3 regions of the Solibacillus sp. FSL K6-1126 genome follow, and region 2 is predicted to be linked to each of the others. Evidence: riboswitches for the same ligand, from Rfam matches in the RefSeq annotation. Region 2 holds a riboswitch; each other region holds the start of a gene.
What was found. Region 2 has a riboswitch for cobalamin ahead of MHH44_RS06590 (hypothetical protein). Riboswitches for the same ligand answer to the same signal wherever they lie in the genome.
Positions count from the first base shown of each region.

Region 1: it holds a riboswitch for cobalamin, as region 2 does, so the genes downstream of both, cobT (nicotinate-nucleotide--dimethylbenzimidazole phosphoribosyltransferase) here and MHH44_RS06590 (hypothetical protein) in region 2, are expected to answer to the same signal.
Region 3: it holds a riboswitch for cobalamin, as region 2 does, so the genes downstream of both, MHH44_RS08470 (glutaredoxin family protein) here and MHH44_RS06590 (hypothetical protein) in region 2, are expected to answer to the same signal.

Region 1 is NZ_JBBOPD010000001.1:3,364,020-3,368,287, forward strand. Features, by position in the region: gene MHH44_RS16750 (YunC family protein) at 216-518, shown strand; gene MHH44_RS16755 (hypothetical protein) at 638-949, opposite strand; gene cobT (nicotinate-nucleotide--dimethylbenzimidazole phosphoribosyltransferase) at 1,518-2,576, opposite strand; cobalamin riboswitch at 2,672-2,852, opposite strand; TPP riboswitch at 3,168-3,282, shown strand; gene thiC (phosphomethylpyrimidine synthase ThiC) at 3,433-4,268, shown strand, end outside.
Region 2 is NZ_JBBOPD010000001.1:1,379,903-1,384,170, forward strand. Features, by position in the region: gene MHH44_RS06575 (metal ABC transporter ATP-binding protein) at 1-368, shown strand, start outside; gene MHH44_RS06580 (metal ABC transporter permease) at 384-1,250, shown strand; gene MHH44_RS06585 (Fur family transcriptional regulator) at 1,247-1,657, shown strand; cobalamin riboswitch at 1,709-1,890, shown strand; gene MHH44_RS06590 (hypothetical protein) at 2,051-2,608, shown strand; gene MHH44_RS06595 (ABC transporter substrate-binding protein) at 2,598-3,551, shown strand; gene MHH44_RS06600 (bifunctional adenosylcobinamide kinase/adenosylcobinamide-phosphate guanylyltransferase) at 3,750-4,268, shown strand, end outside.
Region 3 is NZ_JBBOPD010000001.1:1,749,217-1,753,484, forward strand. Features, by position in the region: gene nrdE (class 1b ribonucleoside-diphosphate reductase subunit alpha) at 1-1,531, opposite strand, end outside; gene MHH44_RS08465 (ribonucleotide reductase stimulatory protein) at 1,528-1,854, opposite strand; gene MHH44_RS08470 (glutaredoxin family protein) at 1,893-2,117, opposite strand; cobalamin riboswitch at 2,277-2,459, opposite strand; gene dut (dUTP diphosphatase) at 2,631-3,068, shown strand; gene MHH44_RS08480 (hypothetical protein) at 3,104-3,418, opposite strand; gene MHH44_RS08485 (cobalamin biosynthesis protein CobN) at 3,420-3,845, opposite strand; gene MHH44_RS08490 (alpha/beta hydrolase) at 4,085-4,268, shown strand, end outside.

The DNA of each region.
Region 1 (4,268 bases), 2.0 Mb from region 2:
CTCTAAAGTAGAAGGCTTCGGGATAAGTAGAAGATACAAGCTTGAAAGTTGAACAGTTCGCTCCGAAAGTAGAACTTAGTACCTTATTGTAGAAAGTAAATTGAGAAAAGCGTAACAAAGCAGTCGCTCTTTTGAAGTAAGCTGCATAATTTCCCCAAAAACAAGTACCAATTTCTAATTGTTTCATATGATTTATATGAAAGGGGGAGAAGGTTATCGTCTATACGGAAACGATTGATCTTCAGGGTCATTTATTTACTGCGGTAACGGTTCAATTACCTAAAACAACATTGCTGACAATTTCGAATGAGCATGGCTACATTATGTGCGGTGCACTCGATGTTGGTCTGTTAAATGAAAAGTTGTCCGATCGCAAAATCATTGCGGGTCGTGCAGTAGGTGTTCGAACGATCGATGACTTACTTAAAGCGCCACTAGAATCCGTGACATACGAAGCAAGAGCGTACGGTATTGAAGAAGGTATGATTGGCGAAGAAGCATTATTAAAAATGATTTAGTTACATTGTAAGCTCTCAGGTGATGAGTTCCACCCCAAAAAAAGTTCCATGCAAAAAACCGCTCTTTCAATTTCTTGAAAAAGCGGTCTATCTATTTTTATTGACGTGATTACGTACAATTAGATTGCTTTATTATAATAGGAAGCTTTTGACCCTTTACTTCTTTTCACGGCTAGAAGCTCTTCTAATTTTTGAATATATTCACGGTCTGCCGATATTCTTGTAAGGCTTGTTAATAAATATGGTCTTAATCCGGAATTGATTTTTTGGCAACGCGCAAGATTGATCAAATACTTGGCCATCTTAAATGACTTTAAGTGCGTATGTCCATTTTTAAATTCCTTCTTCGTATTGACGACCATAAATTCCTGCTTGCGCCCTTTATAAAAAGGAATAATAATAAACTCATCTTTTTTGAAAATTTGATTCATATTATCCTCATCCTTTTCGAATATATTCAAAAACGACCTTTCACATACGGAGAAATAGTGATCACCCCGTTTCTCTTAATGCCCCTCCCGCCTCTCCTTTTTATTGGCCTTACTTTTCCTTACCCTATTTACCGGTTACTTTATTCCAAGTTTCATTCAAAAAGCACTTTTTTAGTTATTATTAACAATTCGAATACGTTTTTACATTTAGTTAATATAGGATATTACGGAGGGAATGCAAATGACAGGACAATTGCTTGCATTTCACTGAATTTTCTGTAAAATTAAATCAAGTTCTATTCATTCCCCGAATGTTTTGGTCGCACATAACATTTTCAGCGGATTGGATAGGGCTTTTCTTTATGATTTCTTTACTTACTCAATAAAACAAAATAGTTCCGCTTATTTGGTACTTTACTGGTAAAACAAATGGAATAGACTGAAAAACTCCATTTATTTCTATGGAATACCGAATTCATAAAAAAGGCGACATTAAAAGTTCCTGTCACTTTAAATGTAGCCCGTTTACGTAATTTTATTTTACGAATTTCATGTCTTGAAGATTTTTCTACTTGGCTACTAAAAGCGCTGCCGCTTCCTCCAACGTCACCATATTTGTAATCATCGAACATGCTGCATCTAGAATCGGGAATGCTAGTGCAGCACCCGAACCTTCTCCAAGTCTCATATTCATATGCAGCATTGGCTCTAATCCTAGAAGCTCAGCTGCAATTTTTGCACCCGGCTCTTCCGATAAATGTGACGGAATCAAATACGCTTTCACATTCGGATTTAACTTAGAGGCGATTAATGCGGAAACCGTTGAAATGTACCCGTCAACAACGACCGGTACACGATTTGCTGCAGCTGCAAGGAAGATTCCGGCCATCCCGCAAATTTCCAGTCCGCCTACTTTTGCTACAACATCAATCGGATCTTCGGCGTTTGGCTCGTTCAAGGTAATCGCTTTTCGAATGACTTCGGCTTTATATTCGATACCGCCAGCTCCGACACCAGCTCCAAAGCCCGTTACTGCCAGCGGATCACAGCCGTGAAGCACTGAAAGCACCGCAGCACTCGGTGTCGTATTCCCGATACCCATTTCCCCGGTACCAATGAGATTGATACCATTTTGGATCGCTTCTGTTGCGACTTCAATTCCTACTTCAATCGCTTGAATCGCTTCTTCTCGGGTCATTGCTGGACCTTTCGCCATATTGTCTGTCCCGTATTTGACCTTTTTAATGATTACCCCAGCATCTTGAGGTAAATCTTCTTTTACACCGATATCTACCGGAATGACTTGTGCATTCGAAATTTTCGCAATCGTACACATCCCTGTCGTCCCTTTCGGAAATGATAATGTTTGGAAAACCGTTGTACTTTGCGGATTTGGCGTTACGCCCTCCTCATACACCCCGTGATCCGCAGCCATGACGATCACCGCTTTATTATCGATTCTAGGCGCAAGGTCACCCGTAATTGTGGCGATTTGCAGAGCTAGTGATTCGAGCTTCCCTAGGCTTTGTGGTGGTTTGGCTAAAGAGTCTATGTACGTACGTGCTTTTTCTTCCATTTTTCGGTCGATTCCTTGAATCTGATCAATTGTTTGCTGTAATAATTGCATGTTTCGTTTCCCCTATCTAAATGTATTTTTGACAATAAAAATAGCCTGCAGTTTATTCGATAACAAATAAACTACAGACATATCCAGTGTCTATAAATAGTAAGCATACTTAGGCAGGTCTCCTGGCTCAGATTCACAATTTCATAGCCCCTTCCCAGAATGTAAATCCAGTGGGTTTTGCTATGCAACTCCTCTATACAGTGTTGGGATTACGCTAAAGCTTTTCACTTTATTCCCTATTCTCCCTTAACGGGCACCTAATGCTTGATGAATTTAACATTACTTTATGACGAATGGCTTTTTTCGTCAAGGATGATTTTCAATAAGCAGGAATTAAAACGCTTTCTGATTCAGAATTCCTTAAATATAAAAAAAGTCCACCTCCTGAAAATGTTGACTCATCAGAAATAATAATACGTTCGGGTTTTGTTTCTTTAATATTCTTAACGTCGAGAAATGCAGAGGTTGGTAATGTGCATGCGAAATGAGTACGATATCAATATCCGGTAAGGTAATTCATCTAATAAATACTTTTCTGAATTTTCCCTTTTATCTCAATGAAGTTTCATGTATACTAATATAAAATTGAATAGAAATAACTAGGGGAGTCCAATAAGTTGGGCTGAGAATGAAACACGTTGAAGTTTCTTGACTCTTGGGACCTGATCTGGATCATACCAGCGTGGGGAAGTTAGCATCGTATTATAGTAATACTACTTCTGTATACATATTAGCCGGGTCCGACCATTTATTGGACACCGGCTTTTTTATGTACTTCATAAGCTTTTTTAAGCTCCTCACTGTTGTGCTCTATCTCTTGTCCTTATATTCAAAAAAGGAGAGATTTATTATGTCAATGTCACCATCTTCATTAAACGAACAAAGTATTTCCATTATGTCTAACTTTTCAGGTAGCAATAAAGTATATGTAACAGGCTCTAGACCTGACATTAAGGTTCCAATGCGTGAAATCGTGTTAAGCCCGACAACTGGTACGTTTGGAGAAGAGGAAAATCCTCCAGTACGTGTGTATGACACCAGCGGACCTTATACAGACCCTGATTATTCTGTCGATATTACAAAAGGTCTCCCTGCCCTTCGCAGTACATGGATTCAAGAACGTGGCGATGTGGAGGAATATGATGGTCGTGAAATTAAGCCTGAGGATAATGGTTATAAAGATAAAAACGATCCTCGTACTAATCATAACGTGTTTCCTGGTTTAAAGCGGAAACCGTTACGGGCTAAAAAAGGGAAAAATATTACACAACTTCATTATGCACGAAAAGGAATTATCACGCCTGAAATGGAATTTATCGCAATTAGAGAAAATATGAAACCTGAATTCGTACGGGATGAAGTTGCAAAGGGTCGAGCGATTATTCCTTCTAATATCAACCATCCAGAATCAGAGCCCATGATAATAGGTCGTAACTTTCATGTAAAAATTAACGCGAATATTGGCAATTCTGCTGTTTCATCTTCCATCGAAGAAGAGGTTGAAAAAATGACATGGGCAACACGTTGGGGTGCTGATAATATTATGGACCTATCAACAGGTAAAAACATTCACACAACACGGGAATGGATTATTCGAAATTCGGCTGTTCCTGTCGGTACCGTACCTATTTATCAAGCACTAGAAAAAGTAAATGGTGTTGCTGAAGACCTAACATGGGAGGTTTACCGTGA
Region 2 (4,268 bases):
AAGATGTCGGCATGGATAAATTTCTAAAACGGAATATTGGACAGCTTTCCGGCGGGCAGCAGCAGCGTGTGTTCATTGCACGTGCTTTAGTATCCGATCCGAAGCTTCTTATTTTGGATGAACCGACAGTCGGAATTGACCGAGAAAATGTGCAGGCATTCTATGATATGCTCGCACATTTAAATAAGCATCACAATATGACGATGATTTTAGTTACACATGATGTGGACACGGTTTCGGATCGTGTCAGTCATGTAGCGTGCTTAAATCAGTCGATTCATTTCCACGGGTACAAAAATGATTTTGATACGATTTCGGAAGAACAGATTGCTAGCTGGAACGGCCACTCTGTTCGAAAGATTCACTAAGAGGAGCAGGCCGTTATGATAGAAGCTATATTAAACTATGAATTTTTGCAAAATGCCTTTTTCTCAGGGCTTGTTATTGGAGTAATTGCACCATTGCTTGGTGTATTTATCGTAGTAAGACGTTTATCGCTAATTGCGGATGCACTGTCGCATGTAACACTGGCGGGGATTGCCGGGAGCCTGTACTTGAGCCAATCGTTTGCAGCGCTGGCTTTGCTGAACCCGATTTATTTAGGGATTATCGCATCTGTAAGTGGTTCGATCTTAATTGAACGATTACGCCGACTATATAAACATTATGAAGAACTTGCGATACCAATTATTATGTCGGGCGGAATCGGTGTGAGTGCCATTTTAATATCACTTGCAAGCGGATTTAATACCGATTTAATGAGCTATTTATTTGGCTCTGTATCGGCTGTATCACGTCAGGATCTATATGTTGTGCTGGCAATTGCAGTCGTAGTTGTATTATTTTTAGTTTTATTTTTTAAAGAGCTTTTCGTATTGTCATTCGATGAGGAATATGCGAAAGCGAGCGGTTTACCTGCGAAATGGATTCATTTATTGTTCATGATCGTTGTCGCACTAGTTATCGCAGCAAGTATGCGTATTGTCGGAATTTTGCTTGTTTCAAGCTTAATGACATTGCCGGTAGCTGCAGCGATGCGTTTAGCTCGCGGTTTTAAAGAGGCGATTATTTTAGCGATTGTATTTGGAGAGCTGGCAGTAGTAATCGGACTCATTTCTGCATTTTACCTGAACTTGGCACCGGGTGGAACAATTGTTGTCACATCTATTTTGATCTTGCTATTAGTAATTTTAATCAAAAAGCTTGTTTTGAAATTCACAATTAAATCGGAAGGAGAAGAGATACTGTGAATGCAGCGCGCGCGTGGGAAATATTAAAGGATAATGGCTATAAAAAGACGGATAAACGAGAGTTGATTTTGGGTATGTTTGCATCTACAGACAAATATTTGACTGCCCGTGATTTGTTATCAGTATTGAAAAAAGATTTCCCTGGGATGAGTTTCGATACAATTTACCGTAACCTCGCTACTTTCGTGGAGCTTGATATTCTAGAAGAAACAGAATTAAACGGTGAGCGTAACTTCCGTATGCATTGTGAGTCGGATCATCATCACCACCATTTTATTTGCCGTGATTGCGGGAATGTAAAGGAACTGTCTGTTTGCCCGATGGAAATGCTCGGTGAAAAGCTGCCGGGTTATGCTGTAGAAGCACACAAATTTGAGATTTATGGCAAATGTCCGGATTGTTTGTAAATTTCCATTGCATATTTCTGTTAATATGCTAAAGTGATTAAGACAAATTGAATAAATTTGCAGGAAAAAGATGCATTATGCATAAATGGGAATTCGGTGTAAATCCGAAGCTATTTCCGTAACTGTAAGCGTTGATGAAAATAAGTGTGAGACCACTGCTAATATAGCGGGAAGGTACTTATGAGTAAAGTGAAACGCAGAGCCAGGAGACCAATCTTTTTCTTATCGTAACATCCCTCTTCGGAATTAAAGAGAATGTACGGCAGTCACTGATCGAATGAGCATCCTTTTGCAGCACTCTTTTTTGATTTTTGAAGCCATCCATTTTCTTGGGTGGCTTTTTTTCGTACACTCGTAATTTCGTGAGGCACTACTTGAAGTGAGGAGAATTTTATGAAAAAGGATATCCGTTTTTCCTGTTATCCGTTTATGCGGGAAAAATCAAGCTGCGTCGACTATGAAATCCGCACCGATTCTTTGACAACGCGAATCGGTACAGTCTTTCCGACGTTAGTTGATGATGCTTCCGGTCAGCTCGTTTTGGAAGATTTGAGGAGAATCCAACCGTTAGCTTATCATGTCAATGGTTCGGTACGCGGTAAATTAGCCATTACATTTGAGGATTTGCAATGGCTAAGCGATCGATACGATTTTTATGTAAGTGAAGTTGGAGAAGCGATTCAGCAGTTTGTACTGCCACAAGGAATCGAAAGTTCAGCAAGACTGCATATTTGCCGCAGTGAGGCGAAAAAGTCTTTCAGGGCATTACATAAAGTGAGCGAGGAAAGAGAAGTGGATGAAATTTTGTTTGATTTTCTCGGGCTGCTTGCCAATGTGTTTTTTGTCATGGCGGTCTATATGAATCAGCAGCATCAACAAGAGGAAATTCCATTTATCTCAAAATCTTATCCGACGAAAAAGAAAAAAGGGGTTACAACAAATGAAATTTAAGAACAAATGGATCGTTGCTTTAGCGGCAACATTCTTATTAGCAGCATGCGGATCAAATGATGAAAAGTCTGAAAATGATGTGAAAAAAGAAGAGCAGGCCGGTTCGAAAAGTGAAGGTGCACCGTATACAGTTGTTGATGATCGTGGTGTTGAAGTAACATTCGATGAAGTACCGGAAACGATTATTTCCCTGCAGCCTAGCAATACAGAAATTTTGTTTGAGCTGGGTGTCGGTGAACAAATTATCGGGGCAACAGAATATGATACATATCCGGAAGCCGCACAAAAAATTGAACGTGTGTCGACTTCTACTGTCATCAATGCAGAGCGAATTCTGGAATTGGATCCGGATGTCGTTGTTGCCTATACAATTGGGGAGGAAGCACAAATTGCCCAATTGGAAGATGCAGGTTTGAAAGTATTTGTAATTGCTTCGGCTGCGACATTTGATGATGTTTATACAGATATTATCCAACTGTCCGAAGTAATGGATGTAAAAGAAAAAGGCGAAGAAATTGTAGCCGACATTAAAGCACAAATCGAAACAGTACAAGAAAAAACAGCGACAATTGATACGAAGAAAAAAGCATATTATGAAGTTTCGCCAGCTCCGGATCTTTGGACTACCGGCAGCAGTACATTCCAGCAGGAAATAATGGATCACGCCAATGTTGAAAATATTTTTGCTGATCAGACGAGCTGGATTAGTGTGACGGAAGAAGATGTCATTACTCGTAATCCTGAAATTATTATTACACCGGCAACCTATATGGAAAATGCAGTTGACGAGATTCTAGGACGCACAGGTTGGGATAAAATACAGGCAGTTTCAGAAAAGGCAGTTTATCTGGTCGATGGAGATATTATGTCCCGTCCTGGACCGCGTATTGGTGAAGCCGTTGAAATTATGGCACAATCAGTATACCCGGAACTATTTAAATAAGTATAGAATAGAAGGACATGCCTAAGTTTAGGCATGTCTTTTTCAATTAACTTCATTCAGCGGATATCGCTGAATGAAATTAATTGGCTTCCGGCGGATGTCACGACTTCGGCGATGAATTCTTTGCGCTTCAGCGCAAAGCAGAATACGGACGCAATTACGCCGAGGCGTAATTGATAAAAATAAGGGGGGATACGATTGATTTTTATAACCGGTGGTGTGCGCAGCGGCAAAAGTGCTTTTGCAGAAAAATTTGCTAGGCAGTTAGGTGAAGAAAAGACGCTCTACTATGTCGCGACAGGTGTATCCTTTGATGAGGAAATGGAAAAACGAATTATCCGCCATCAGCAAGACCGCGAAAATCAGAACGCCCATTGGAACACAGTGGAAATGCAAGTACAGATTCCTTTTACGATCGAGCAGCTTTCAAATAATGATGTTGTGCTTTTTGAATGTGTGACAACATGGCTTTCGAATGTACTGTATACATATGAACAAAAAAATGAAAATAGCGAGTACATCGATAATTGTATCGAATCACTGCAAAAGCAATTGCTAACATGGCGGAAGCAAGGTGCTACAATAATAGTTGTATCAAATGAAGTGCTGGATGAACTGCCATCACCGTATGATGAGGTAAATTTGTATCGCAAATTGTTAGGTGAGCTTCATCAATGGATTGTCCAAAATAGTGATGAAGCATATGAAGTACAATTT
Region 3 (4,268 bases), 370 kb from region 2:
ACGTTTCGTTCTTTTGCTTCGCGATTTTCATTGATGCTTTTAACGAGTGATAGTTCAGTGATTCCATAAACGCATCGATAAATTCGATCGACTCTTTGGAACCATAACGGATTCCGCTTTGTACAAGGTGTCCATGCAAGTTCATAACGCCCAATCCTACAGAGTGCATCACTTTATTGGCTTTCGACACAGAAGGGACGTTGACGATATCGGTCATCGTTGAAACATTCGTTAAAAGACGCATTGCTGTATCGACAAGCTGTCCGAAATCCTGAACTTTCGTTGCTTCGTGAATGTCGATCGATCCTAAATTGCAAGAAACATCGAGGCCGTATTCATTCGGCTCGTTTTGGTCGGTAACAACACTTGTTTGCTGGTATTGGAGAATTTCGGTGCATAGATTCGACATCTTCACACGCCCGATTTCCTTTAATGGGTGGATGTTATTGACATTATCATCGAATATTTCGAACGGGTAACCCGATTCAAATTGCGCCTTTTTAATTTCCGTATACAATTTACGGGCGTTTAAACGTTTCAGTTTACGGATGTTTGGATTATCCAAAAATTCGTAGTACATTTCCGTAATCGAAATTTCCGACATGCGTTTGCCGTATTCTTTGAAAATATCATAAGAACTGAATAATACGATATCTTTATCGCGGCGCATCAGTTCAAAGAAAATATCGGGAAGAATAATCCCTGTAGATAATGTAGCTAATCGGATTTTATCGTCGGCATTTGGTTTCTTGGAAGAGATGAACGCTTCAATATCACCGTGGAAAACATTTAGATAGACGACTCCGGAACCATTTCTTTGGCCAAGCTGATTCGAATACGAGAACGAATTTTCCAGCAGTTTCGCAACAGGCATAACCCCGCTCGCACGGTTTAAAATTCCTTTAATCGGATCTCCCAATGGACGCAGATCGGTCAAGTTTACCCCGACACCGCCGCCTAAGCGGGAAAGTTCAAGACAATAGCCGATATTCTCGGCGATTGAGTTCATCGTATCGTCCATCGTTAGTTTAAAACATGAGACTAGCTCACCGCGCGCTTTTTTCCCGCTGTTTAGGGCAGTTGGGGTTGCCGGCTGGTAGGCAGTCATGACCGCTTCGATGGCCTTTTCAGCCAATGCTTCATCGCCTTGTGCTAAATACAGGGCGATAATGACGATTCGGTCTTCATACTTTTCCAGAATTTCTTTTCCGTCCCGGCTTTTCATCGCATAGCTTTCGTAGAACTTAGAAGCACTCATGAATGAAGGAAACCGGAACTTGTAGGAATAGGCTTTTTTGTACATTTGTTTAATAAAGTCCATCGAGTACAATTCCAAAAACTCTTTTTCGTAATAGCCTTCATCGACTAAATAACGCACTTTTTCCTCGATATCGATAAAGTAGCGTAAACGGACATTCACGTCTTCCAGGAAATAGCGGCGTGTTGCTTCTTTGTCTTTCGCCAGATCCAATTCACCGGTAGCACGGTAACGGTTTAGAATATCGTTATTTAATTTTAAATATTGTTTCATATCGATGCCTCTTTCCAAATGGAGTAGTAGTAATCTGTAATCGCTTCATAATTCGCCGGAGTTCCTCGCATTTCCACTTTTTCGATTAACGGAATTCCGTATTGTGCTGCTAAAAGGTCACCTGCACGGCCGAAAAAAGCATGACCAAAATTACGGTTTCCGCTTACGATAATTCCTTTGCATAGATCAAAGTTCGCAGTCATGAACTGGTCGACGATAGGGGGAACAGAGCCTAATCCATCCGTATACGTAAATAGAAGATACGGTTCATCCATTTTCTCTACTTCCGCCAAATCCTTTGCGGGCAAGCCGAGTTTTTGCACAATGGATCGTACATTACCAGTTCGTGAAGCAAATATGATCATGCGGTCATTTCAGAAATGCGATCGATAATTGACGTCGGCTCTGCGATAAATTCACCGTTGATTTCAAATAACGGCACAGACAAAAAACCTGCATCGAGTACTATTTGTTTTGCGCTCTCATCATGGTCAATATTAATAACCTCGACCTCCAAGTTGGCAGCATCGAGCTCCGATTTTACCCATAGGCATTTTGGACAAATTGTTTTCGTATAAAGTTTCATAATAGAACCCCTCGCTATTTAAATATTACTAGTAATTGTGGTGCCACATGTCATGGGGGAACATGCAGAAAAAACAAAAAAAAGCTATCCCGGAAAACAGGATAGCTTGAAATGGAAACGAATAAAAGAGCGCCTCCATTTCCTATTCCCCGAAGAAATGTACGTAGTTTTAACGCGGCAGGTCTCCTGGCTTTGCTTCATTCGTCAGACATACCTTCCCATGCATTGCACAGTGGTCTATTCGTCTTCAGTCAGCATTTACAGTTGCGGGGACAGCGTTGGATTCACACCAAACTTCCCTTTTAAACTACATTTAGTAGTACCGTGATAAAAAAACACAATATATAGTTGAATTGAGTATAAGCTTTAACAACATAAAAGTAAAGAGCCTAAAGAAAGATAACATAAATCCATTAAGAATTCTAGAAAACTCCCTATTGAAAATAAAGAAAAAATATGGTTTTGTTATAACTGCATGTAAATAGATTTTATAAATGAGAAAGTTGGTTGAATATGTCGATTCAATTAAAAATTAAGAAAACCCACCCGAATGCTGTATTGCCGAAACAGGCACGGGAAGGGGATGCAGGGATGGATTTAAGTGCGGTTGAAGAAAAAGTTTTATTGCCTGGTGAATACGCATTAATTAAAACCGGTCTTCAAATCGAACTGCCGGAGGGAACAGAAGCGCAAGTACGTCCTCGTAGCGGATTAGCACTCAAACATGGGATTACGGTGTTAAATAGTCCAGGTACGATCGATGCAGGCTATCGCGGAGAAATCGGCGTGATTTTAATCAATCACGGAAAAGAACCTTTTACGATTGAAAAACAAATGCGAATCGCCCAGCTAGTCATTCAATATGTTCCGCAAGTTTTCATTGATGAAACAGACGAGCTGTCGGTTACGGAGCGCGGTGATAAGGGCTTTGGTTCGAGTGGAGTGAAATAATGAAAAAAAGCCTGCTTTCGGATGAACACAGGCTTTTAATCTTCTTTTTTCCACTTTATGTAATTGTATGACATTTGAAAAACAAATACGATCACGAGCAACAGCGTAACAAATATAAAGTTAGCGGAAAACCTTTCAAAATAATAAATGATCGCTAACGGAAAAATACAAAACGGGATTGAATAAATCGTGCGTAAAAATTTACGGCGATATGATAGGCCATGATAGGCAAACTTAAATCCTTTATCCACTTTCGGCTTTTTCCGGAAATACATAGACAAGACAAGTGTCGTAATTGAAATCACTAATAATATGAATCCGTACTGAATTAAAAAATCTAAATCAACCATATTAGTTTCCTTCCTCTCCTTTTGACTGAATATCGATCTGTGTCACAATTTTTGAAATCGGTAAATACGAAAGTTCACAATTATAACGCCCATCAGGTAGATCTTTGTAAGTACCGGACTTTATGTTATAAAGATTATCTTCAATCTTTACTTCAGTCGTATCAATACTTCTCCCATGACCGTTTACAAAGTTGATTTCACAAATCCCCTCCGCAAATTTCTGATTACCCGCTTGTAGATGATAAAAATCATATTCATAAATACCCGTTACAATCAGCATGAACAGCGTTAGCACACCAAGCATAAACGTATTCATGTTATAGGGGGAGGATTTCTTATTTACGAACTGCCGTATAAAAAAGAAAGCTGCAATGATGAATAATAAAGTGAAAATTATTAGAGCACTGTAAAATCCAATGAGCACCATCATTCCCTCCTTTAGAATTTATTACCTAATTTACGGATAAGTCGGGAAAAAGTTTCAGAATTATATCGCGATTTGTTTTATTGAGATAATAATGTGCTTAAAACAATCGACACTTTTTTCTAATAGGTACTAAGTATGCATAAGGATAAATAGAAACGTTTATCCGTTTAGAAGGTGATCAATCAATTTTAGTCGAATGGATAAGAATCATAGTAGAAAAAATAGGATGGAGGCATTGTATGCGAAGCGTGCAAAGTGTGTTGTTTGAGAAGTTTTTAATACTGCGCGGAACAAAGAAAAAGTTTATGGATTTGCGTCTGCTCGATGATTTTATTGCAATGAAGCATAACGAGAAACCGTATGAACTCGATGCTAAATTCAGAGATCAGTATCAAATAAAGAAAGACGAATTGAATGGCATTC